3 regions of the Enterobacter sp. HK169 genome follow, and region 2 is predicted to be linked to each of the others. Evidence: predicted binding sites of a transcription regulator. Region 2 holds the regulator's gene; each other region holds the start of a gene.
The links. Region 2 encodes Fur, which represses iron uptake genes when iron is present. Its sites were predicted from a motif close to ATAATAATGAGAACNACTATCAA; they were not measured.
Positions count from the first base shown of each region.

Region 1 (3,280 bases), 2.0 Mb from region 2:
TACCGTGACCATTGAAGCGGCGCATGGCGTGACCACAGGTGTGTCTGCGGCTGACCGTCTGACCACCGTACGTGCAGCGATTGCTGATGGTGCGAAGCCATCCGATCTGCACCGTCCAGGCCACGTCTTCCCACTGCGTGCGCAGGCGGGCGGCGTGTTGACCCGCGGTGGTCACACCGAAGCGACGATCGACCTGGTGACGCTGGCTGGCTTCAAACCTGCTGGCGTGCTGTGCGAACTGACCAACGATGACGGCACCATGGCGCGCGCGCCGGAATGCATTACCTTTGCCCGCCTGCACAACATGCCGGTGGTCACGATTGAAGATCTGGTTGAGTATCGCCAGGCGCACGAGCGCAAAGCCAGCTGAAAATAAAAACGCCGGGATATCCCGGCGTTTTTTTACCCGATTCCTGCGGTCTGCAGCAGAACCAGACTTAATCCCATCACCGACATTCCGCACAGCACGCCATAGCTGGGGTTGTTGTTAGGATCGATCTCCTTCGCCAGCGGCATCAGTTCATCCACCGAAAGCGCAACCATGATCCCGGCTACCGCGGCCATAATCGCCGCCATCACCACCGGAGAGACCAGGCTACCAAGGATCAGCCAGGCCAGTACGCCGCCAAGGATTTCGGCCATCCCGGAAATGCCCGCCCAGAACACCGCGGTGCGTTTCGATCCCGTTGCGGCATACACGGGTCCGGCGACGGCCAGTCCTTCAGGAATATTGTGTAAGGCGACCGCCAGCGCGATGCCAAAGCCCATCTCAAGATTGCTGCTGGCCGTCACGTAGGTAGCGACCCCTTCCGGGAAGTTATGCAGACTGATGCCAAGCGTTAACAGCACGGCGGTACGCTTGATATTGCGCGGCATGGGCGTCACGTTTTTCTGCATTAAATCCTGCGGATGCGCGTGCGGAAGCATCCGATCGAGGGCAAAGTATCCCAGCAGGCCAAAGACAAACATGCCGTAGCCCAGCAGCGGAGACATGCCTTCTGTGCCCAACGCGGCAGGCAGCATCTCCATCAGGGAGATGAGCAGCATGATTCCGGCAGCAAAGCCCAGTGAAAAGGCCAGTACGCGGTTAGAGGGCTTTTGGCCGAGCACGCCGAGGAGCGCACCGATAAAGGTCGCGGCGCCCGCCAGTATGGTCAGGATCAAGGGGACTGACATGCATTGCTCCTTATGATAATCATTCTCATTAATATAAATGATTCATTTCTGGCAAAGCGAGGGTGAAAACCCGGCTTTACACATTCCTTACATTCAAATTTCCTGATGATGATCTTCACGCTTATCTGCGTTCATCTTTGCCGGATTGCGCGTAATGTAGCACCATTAAATTGACACCTTCTGTAAGGATATCACCATGACTTCTTCCCGTATGCCAGCCCTGTTTTTAGGCCACGGTAGCCCTATGAACGTTCTGGAAGACAACGTCTATACCCGCGCCTGGCGTCATCTTGGCGAGACGTTGCCGCGTCCGAAAGCGATCGTGGTGGTGTCTGCACACTGGTTTACCCGTGGGACGGGCGTGACCGCCATGGAAGCGCCAAAAACCATTCATGATTTTGGCGGCTTCCCGCAGGCGCTGTACGACACGCATTATCCGGCCCCCGGGTCGCCTGAGCTGGCGCAAAAGCTGGTAGAGTTGCTGGCACCTGTCCCTGTGACGCTGGATAAAGAAGCCTGGGGCTTTGACCATGGCTCCTGGGGCGTGCTGATTAAAATGTATCCTGACGCGGATATCCCGATGGTGCAGTTGAGCATCGACAGCACTAAACCGGCGGCCTGGCATCTGGAGGTGGGGCGCAAGCTGGCAACCCTGCGTGATGAAGGCATCATGCTGGTTGCGAGCGGCAACGTGGTGCATAACCTGCGTACCGCACGCTGGCACGGTGAGAACACGCCGTACCCGTGGGCAACCTCTTTTAACGACTACGTTAAAGCGAACCTGACCTGGCAAGGCCCGGCTGAGGAGCATCCCCTGGTGAACTATCTGGATCATGATGGCGGTTCGCTCTCTAATCCGACGCCGGAGCACTTCCTGCCGTTGCTGTACGTGCTTGGCGCGTGGGATGGTCAGGAGCCGGTGACGATCCCGGTCGACGGTATTGAGATGGGGAGTCTGAGTATGCTGTCGGTGCAGATTGGGTAATAAAAGCAAAACGGCAACCTCAGGTTGCCGTTTTCAGTGTTTGCACCCTCTCCCTGTGGGAGAGGGGCGGGGTGAGGGCATCAGGCCGCGGCCTATTCGACAAAAATGTGCGGATAAAACCGTGACAGATCCTGCGTGATCAGCGCGCGATCTTCGCGAATGCCAATCCCGGCCGGTTGATCGTTGATGAGCCAGCTGCCAATCAGCGTATAGCTGTCGCCAAATTTCGGCAGCTGATAGAACTCCTGGACGATCATCCCTTCTTCGCCGTATGGCCCTTCAACCGCTTCCAGCGTCTTGCCGTTTTCGATAATCGAGACGTTTGCGCCTTCGCGGGAGAAGATCGGCTTAACAACGTATTTTTCCATTTGCGGGTAATCATCTTCCGCAAAATAGGCTGGCAGCAGGTTCGGGTGGTTCGGGAACATCTCCCAGAGCATCGGCAGCAGGGCTTTGTTAGAGATGATGCTCTTCCAGGCCGGCTCCAGCCAGCGCACGCCAGCATCTTCCAGCTTGGTGGAGAACATCTCGCGCAGCATGTATTCCCACGGGTAGAGCTTGAACAGGTTGCTTATCACCTGGTCCTGCATATCCGTAAACTGACCTTTTTCACCCAGGCCGATATCCTCGATATAGAGGAACTCGGTCGCCACTTCCGCTTCGGCGGCGCAGTCCTGCAGATACTGAACCGTGCCACGGTCTTCTTCCGTGTCGCGGCAGCAGGCGAGATGGAGCAGGTTAAAGCCATGCTGTTCGCGCAGCTCGGCAAAACGCTCAATCAGCTTTTCCTGCAGGCTGTTAAACTGGTCGCTGCCTTCCGGCAGGTTTCCGGCATTGGCCTGGTCTTCCAGCCAGATCCACTGGAAGAACGCCGCTTCATACAGAGAGGTTGGCGTATCGGCGTTGTTTTCCAGCAGCTTCGGTTCACCTTTGCCGTCCCACGCCAGATCCAGGCGAGAGTAAAGCGAAGGTTGATTCGTTCTCCACGACTGGCGCACAAAGCCCCAGGTGTGCTTCGGAATGCGGAACTTTGCCATCAGCTCGTCGCTGTCGATGACCTTTTCCACGACCTTCAGGCACATCTGGTGCAGCTCGGCCGTCACCTCTTCCAGTTTTTCC
Region 1 is NZ_CP017087.1:2,264,783-2,268,062, reverse strand. It holds gene ribB (3,4-dihydroxy-2-butanone-4-phosphate synthase) at 1-370, shown strand, start outside; gene zupT (zinc transporter ZupT) at 403-1,176, opposite strand; gene ygiD (4,5-DOPA dioxygenase extradiol) at 1,373-2,161, shown strand; gene EnteroDNA1_RS10645 (glutathionylspermidine synthase family protein) at 2,254-3,280, opposite strand, start outside.
Region 1: a site for Fur is predicted at 1,189-1,211, ahead of zupT (zinc transporter ZupT). Genes of this name have one in related genera too.

Region 2 (3,280 bases):
GATAGCTGTTTCCGCAGGGTTGCCAGTTCTGCTATTATTGCCCTTATCCGTGGCCGAATTGCGCCACCATACTATTAAGTTTCAAGAGGTTATTTTACTCATGGCAATCATCGGCATTTTCTTTGGCAGTGATACCGGCAATACCGAAAATATCGCAAAAAACATTCAAAAACAGCTCGGTAAAGACGTTGCTGATGTGCATGACATCGCCAAGAGCAGCAAAGAAGATCTGGAAGGCTATGACATTCTGCTGCTGGGTATCCCAACCTGGTACTACGGTGAAGCCCAGTGCGACTGGGATGATTTCTTCCCGACGCTGGAAGAAGTGGACTTCAACGGTAAGCTGGTCGCCCTGTTTGGCTGTGGCGATCAGGAAGACTACGCCGAATACTTCTGTGACGCGCTGGGCACCATCCGCGATATCATTGAGCCGAACGGCGCGGTTATCGTAGGCCACTGGCCGACCGCCGGTTACCACTTCGAAGCGTCTAAAGGCCTGGCCGATGACGATCATTTCGTAGGCCTGGCCATCGACGAAGACCGTCAGCCAGAACTGACCGCAGAGCGCGTTGAGAAGTGGGTGAAGCAGATCCGTGAAGAACTGCACCTGGATGATATTCTGAACGCCTGATTTTATCGCGGCGCAACTGCGGTTGCGCCCATGCTCCAGGTCAAACCGATTAAATTAATCGCTACAATCTTTTAACTTTTTCGCCCAGACCTGTACAATGTCTCCCTGATAAAACGTGGTTTTCCATTGAGCAAGTTTGTTGGTGATACCACGTTTTTATAAGCATATTTTGCCTGAGACTTGCAGTTTTCATTTAGCCATGGCAGTTCTATAATGAGACGCATTATCCCGGGTGCATTTTCTGTCACTTCCTACAGAAGTGAATCGTTTAGCAACAGGACAGATTCCGCATGACTGACAACAATACCGCATTAAAGAAGGCTGGCCTGAAAGTTACGCTTCCTCGGTTAAAAATCCTTGAAGTGCTTCAGGGTCCAGACAATCACCATGTCAGTGCGGAAGACCTTTATAAACGTCTTATCGACATGGGTGAAGAGATTGGGCTGGCTACCGTCTATCGCGTGCTGAACCAGTTTGATGACGCGGGCATTGTTACCCGTCATAATTTCGAAGGCGGTAAATCTGTTTTCGAACTGACCCAGCAGCAGCACCACGATCACCTGATCTGCCTCGATTGCGGCAAGGTCATTGAATTCAGCGATGATTCCATCGAAGCGCGCCAGCGTGAAATCGCGGCGCGTCATGGCATCCGCCTGACGAACCACAGCCTGTACCTTTACGGTCACTGCGCTGAAGGCGATTGCCGCGAAGACGATCACGCGCACGACGCGAAATAATAAGATTCATACTCTGAGCCAGCCGCAAGGTTGGCTTTTTTTTTGCCTGGAAAAAGCCCGGTGGCGCTGCGCTTACCGGACCTACGGGCTATGACACCTTTGTAGGCCCGGTAAGCGCAGCGCCACCGGGCGTAAAGCAACTTATTTATTGTTGTTGCGTATCTCGTTCCAGATCTTATCGCAACGCTTCTCCACTTCCTGATCGTTACCGGTTTTACGCGCCTGAATGCAGGCCTGATAATCCATCACGCGGACGTTTTCCTGCGTCGCGAACTGCTCATGCGCTTTCTCTTTCTTCAGCACGTTCAGCACGCTCTGACAGGCCTGAATTTTCTCCGGCGATCCTTCCGCAGTATTTATGCAGGCGCTATACGCTTCCTTCAGACGGGAGTCCTCTTTCGGCGCCTGATTCTGAGCACACGCCGCCAGCCCTGAAGCCAGCAACGCGACGATTACGATTTTTTTCATCATGTGCATTCTCCATACCGGCGGGACTCAGCCCGCCGGTGCGTTTATCAGAAGATGGTGAATGGGGCAATAACCATGAATTTCACGTCACGCTCATCCTGGAAGATGTTGCCGTAACCGCCCGCATAGCTCGGGATATCGGAGTGGTTGTCATACTGGGTGAAGTGCAGTTTGAACATCGTGCCTTTCGCACGGCCATCCTGCAGGGTATAGATAGCATCGAGGCTGTAGGAAGACTCTTTCAGGCGATAGTTGGGATCGTAGTATGCGTCCGGCGTGGCCATATCGGCAGGTTTTGCGTCCCAGGCGTAAGCGTAAGAAGCGCCCACCGCCCAGCCAGGCAGGTTCCAGTTTTTCAGGTCATACATTGCGCCGAAGAAGACCGCTTTCTCGCCGTCGGCGTTGAAGTCTGAGCGGTTATCCCACCAGATATCAAGACGACCGTTGGAGGAGGCGTAGGTCGGGGTCATACGCTGCAGGAAGTAGCCCTGCTGCCCTTCCGCCTTCACCCATGTGCCTTCCAGACGCAAATCAACCTGACCGACCTTGTAGCCGAAGGTTAACGCCTGTAGCCACGCGGTGCCGTCATAAATGTCGTTGACGCCACCGTTGCTGACTTTGTCGCGCGTACCGTAGAACTGGTAGCTGGTGCTCAGCGGGCTACCCGCGACATCGAATTTATAGCTGGCCTTAGCAAAGTACTGATCGACATAGCCCTGTGCCTGACCAAATGCCGCTTCCAGCACCAGATCGTTTTTGAAGTCGTACTTCGCGCCCAGCGAGTGCAGGTAATCGACTTTGGTTTTTTTATCGTTCTGGTAGAACTTGTCCATTTCGATGTGCCACGGTGCTTTGTACTCGTTGGTCCACATATAGGAGAAGCTCAACGCACCCGCATCACCGTAGTCAAAGTTCGCCCCGGCTTCGGCACCCTGATAGGTACCCGGCATAAAGCTCCAGTGCGGTGCTAACAGAGTCTGGCCAGTTGGCTGAATATAACCACCGCGCGCCCAGACCGGACCGTATTTAAATTTTGCAGCGGCTTTGTAAAGGCTAATGCCGCTCTTATCCCCGGACCAGTCTTCTTTATAGGCTTTGTTGCTGGAGGAGAAGGCAATTTCGTTCGGGTGGGCGCTGTCGCCGTTTTCCGCCATTTCAATCGCGGTAAACGCAGCAATATCCAGACCGAACATATCCGCGGCATAGCCTGACTGGAAGTCCAGGTTGGCGTTCCAGGTGGAGTGAGAAAGGTTGGTTTTGTATTTGTCTTCGGTGACGTCTTTACGGTCACGTTCACGCTGCCAGTAATAAATACCGCCCGTGAGGGTAGAATCATCGATGAAGCCCGCCGCTTTCGCCTCTGGTGTCACCACCAGACCCGACATTGCTGTCACACCGGCAATAGCCAGCGCCAGCGCACTACGTTTGCCACTGAACGTACGCA
Region 2 is NZ_CP017087.1:4,239,382-4,242,661, reverse strand. It holds gene fldA (flavodoxin FldA) at 101-631, shown strand; gene fur (ferric iron uptake transcriptional regulator) at 922-1,368, shown strand; gene chiQ (ChiQ/YbfN family lipoprotein) at 1,510-1,836, opposite strand; gene chiP (chitoporin ChiP) at 1,884-3,280, opposite strand, start outside.

Region 3 (3,280 bases), 2.0 Mb from region 2:
CGACGTGAGGATCCGCCAGCGCGGCAAAGTCGTGTTGCCAGAGCGCCGCGATAATATCTTGAATAACAGCCATGGACTTTCCTGTGGAACAGCAGATATAGCGCTATTGTACTCCCTTATTCGCCCGTCGGGTTTGATCCCGGGCGCAACTCAAGCAGACTTTTCTGCTTGCGGTGTCCACAAAAGCGTCCAGGGAGTACATTTTCAGCCAGCACTCTACACGATACGCTCGAACCCTGCTGCTAAATCGGCAATCAGATCGTCAACGTTTTCTAAACCGATATGCAGTCGAATCAGGGTGCCGCTGAAGTCCACTTCACCGCCGGGGCGCAGAGCCGCAACCTGTTCCGGCTGGTTAGGCAGGATCAGAGATTCAAAACCGCCCCAGGAGTAGGCCATGCTGAAGAGGGTAAAATTATCCAGATAGCTCGCCAGCTCGTCGTTATTCAGCCGCTTTTGCAGTACGAACGAGAACAAACCGCTGCTGCCCGTAAAATCACGCTGCCAGAATTCGTGGCCTTTACTGCCCGGTAACGCGGGATGATTCACGCGCTCAACCTGCGGATGCTGCGCCAGCCATTCGGCCACCTTCAGGCTGCTTTCATGGTGCTGACGCAGGCGAACGCCCAGCGTGCGGAGTCCGCGGCTGGTCATGTAGGCCGTATCTGCATCCACCATCTGGCCCATCAGGTAGGCATTTTCACGCAGCTGATCCCAGCAGCGCGCGTTGGAAACCGCGGTGCCAATCATGCCGTCAGAGTGGCCTATCAGGTATTTCGTCGCCGCCTGAATCGAGATATCAATGTCGAATTCCAGGGCTTTAAACAGCACGCCCGCCGCCCAGGTGTTATCGATCATAACGATCGCCTCTGGGGCTTTGCTGCGCACGGCTTTCACGATAGCCGGCACGTCGTGAACTTCCATGGTGAGCGATCCCGGAGATTCCAGGAACACAATGCGCGTGTTTGGCTGAATAAGTTCGGCAATGCCTTCACCGATCAGCGGGTCGAACCAGCCGGTCGTTACGCCGAGCTTGCTGAGGATTTTGGTGCAGAAGTCCTGGCTGGGCTCGTAGGCGGTGTTGGTCATCAGGATATGGTCGCCCTGTTCCACAAACGCCAGAATGGTGTTGGCGACCGCCGCCGCCCCGCACGGGAACAGCGCGCAGCCTGCGCCGCCTTCCAGCTCGCACATCGCTTCCTGAAGAGAGAAATGGGTTAGCGTGCCGCGACGGCCATAAAACAGCCCGCCTTTCGCGCGATTGCGCGTGGCAATTTTTTTCTCCTCAACGGTATCAAACACCAGCGAGGAGGCTCGTTGAATCACGCTGTTGACCGATCCCTGCGTATATTTTTTGCTGCGTCCTGCCTGTACCAGCGTGGTATCAAGATGCTTCTTTGTCATGTTCGCTAACCCTGTTTTTATACGTCTGGACGTCCAGACTACCACGATTGGAAAAAACTGCACCCCGGGGCTTATCGAATAAGCAGAAAATATTAGCAAAAATTTGCATAAGAAATTTTTACTGCGTAAGCGCAAGGAAAGTGAACGAAAATTACGGCACCATGCAAATACTAATGAGAACTACTATCAATTCGACGACGTTTTGATATTATTACGCTCAGATTTTGTGATTTGCGTCCTGGAGATACAGAGTGGGTAATAATTTGATGCAGACGGATCTCTCCGTTTGGGGCATGTATCAGCATGCTGACATCGTGGTTAAGATTGTGATGATCGGCCTGATTCTGGCGTCCGTTGTCACCTGGGCTATCTTCTTCAGCAAAAGCGCCGAGCTGCTTTCGCAGAAGCGTCGCCTTAAGCGGGAACAGCTACAGCTGGCTGAAGCCCGCTCTCTGGATCAGGCTTCAGATATGACCTCATCCTTCCACGCGAAAAGCCTGACCACCCTGTTAGTGAACGAAGCGCAGAACGAGCTGGAACTCTCCGCTGGCAGTGAAGATAACGAAGGGATCAAAGAACGTACCGGTTTCCGCCTGGAGCGTCGCGTTGCGGCCGTTGGCCGACACATGGGACGCGGCAATGGCTATCTGGCGACCATCGGCGCGATCTCACCGTTCATCGGTCTTTTCGGTACGGTCTGGGGCATCATGAACAGCTTTATCGGTATCGCGCAGACCCAAACCACCAACCTGGCGGTCGTGGCGCCGGGTATCGCAGAAGCGCTGCTGGCGACGGCAATCGGTCTGGTCGCCGCTATCCCGGCGGTGGTTATCTACAACATCTTCGCACGCATGATTGGCAGCTACAAAGCCACGCTGGGTGATGTTGCCGCGCAGGTTCTGCTGCTGCAAAGCCGCGATCTCGACCTGAACGCCAGCTCGGTTAAGCCGGTGCACGCGGCGTCTAAACTGCGCGCAGGTTAAGAGTATGGCGATGCGTCTAAACGAAAATCTGGACGATAACGGCGAAATGCATGAAATCAACGTGACGCCGTTTATCGACGTCATGCTGGTTCTGCTGATTATCTTCATGGTGGCCGCGCCGCTGGCGACGGTGGATGTGAAGGTGAATCTGCCCGCCTCTTCCAGCCAGCCCCAGCCGCGCCCGGAGAAGCCTATCTACCTGTCGGTGAAAGCGGATAAATCCATGTTCCTCGGGAACGACCCGGTGACGGCCGACTCGGTCATCCCGGCGCTGGAGCAGCTTACGGGCGGAAAGAAAGACACCACGGTCTTCTTCCGCGCGGATAAAACCGTTGATTATGAAACCATGATGAAGGTAATGGACACGCTGCATCAGGCGGGTTACCTGAAGATTGGACTGGTCGGCGAAGAGAAAGCGGCCTCGAAGTGATAAAGAAGCTGGCGAAAGCCGGCTTTTTTTATGCCTGTCGGTTTAAGCGTTTTTATTATCCGTCGGTGCGGTAGAAGGGGTTGCCAGCGCGTCCTCATCAAGCGCCACGCAGGTGACGTTTGAGGTACGGTACTCACCGTCGGACAGCTTGCGCGTCAGACGCAGGGTGGCGATTTCTCTGGCAAGCAGATACTGATAATTGGCCTCAAGACGTCCCAGAAGCTTCTCTTTCAGCTCGGGACGCTGCTCTATGATGGCGTTCATCACGGCACCGTAAATTTCTTCTTTGACCTGCAACGGATAAATTTCACGGCGATTCTGCCATTTCAGACGAACCAGCGTCGCCGGGATCGATACCAGGTCTTGCGTAATACGCGTCATCTCGTCATTTTTTGTGTTTCTTAGCGCGTCGAGATTTTGCTTTAAGATAAATTCATCACTTTTTTTATCATCTAAAGTCAAA
Region 3 is NZ_CP017087.1:2,230,946-2,234,225, reverse strand. It holds gene yghB (DedA family general envelope maintenance protein YghB) at 1-73, opposite strand, end outside; gene metC (cystathionine beta-lyase) at 217-1,404, opposite strand; gene exbB (tol-pal system-associated acyl-CoA thioesterase) at 1,656-2,387, shown strand; gene exbD (TonB system transport protein ExbD) at 2,392-2,817, shown strand; gene EnteroDNA1_RS10485 (hypothetical protein) at 2,860-3,280, opposite strand, start outside.
Region 3: a site for Fur is predicted at 1,572-1,594, ahead of exbB (tol-pal system-associated acyl-CoA thioesterase). Genes of this name have one in related genera too.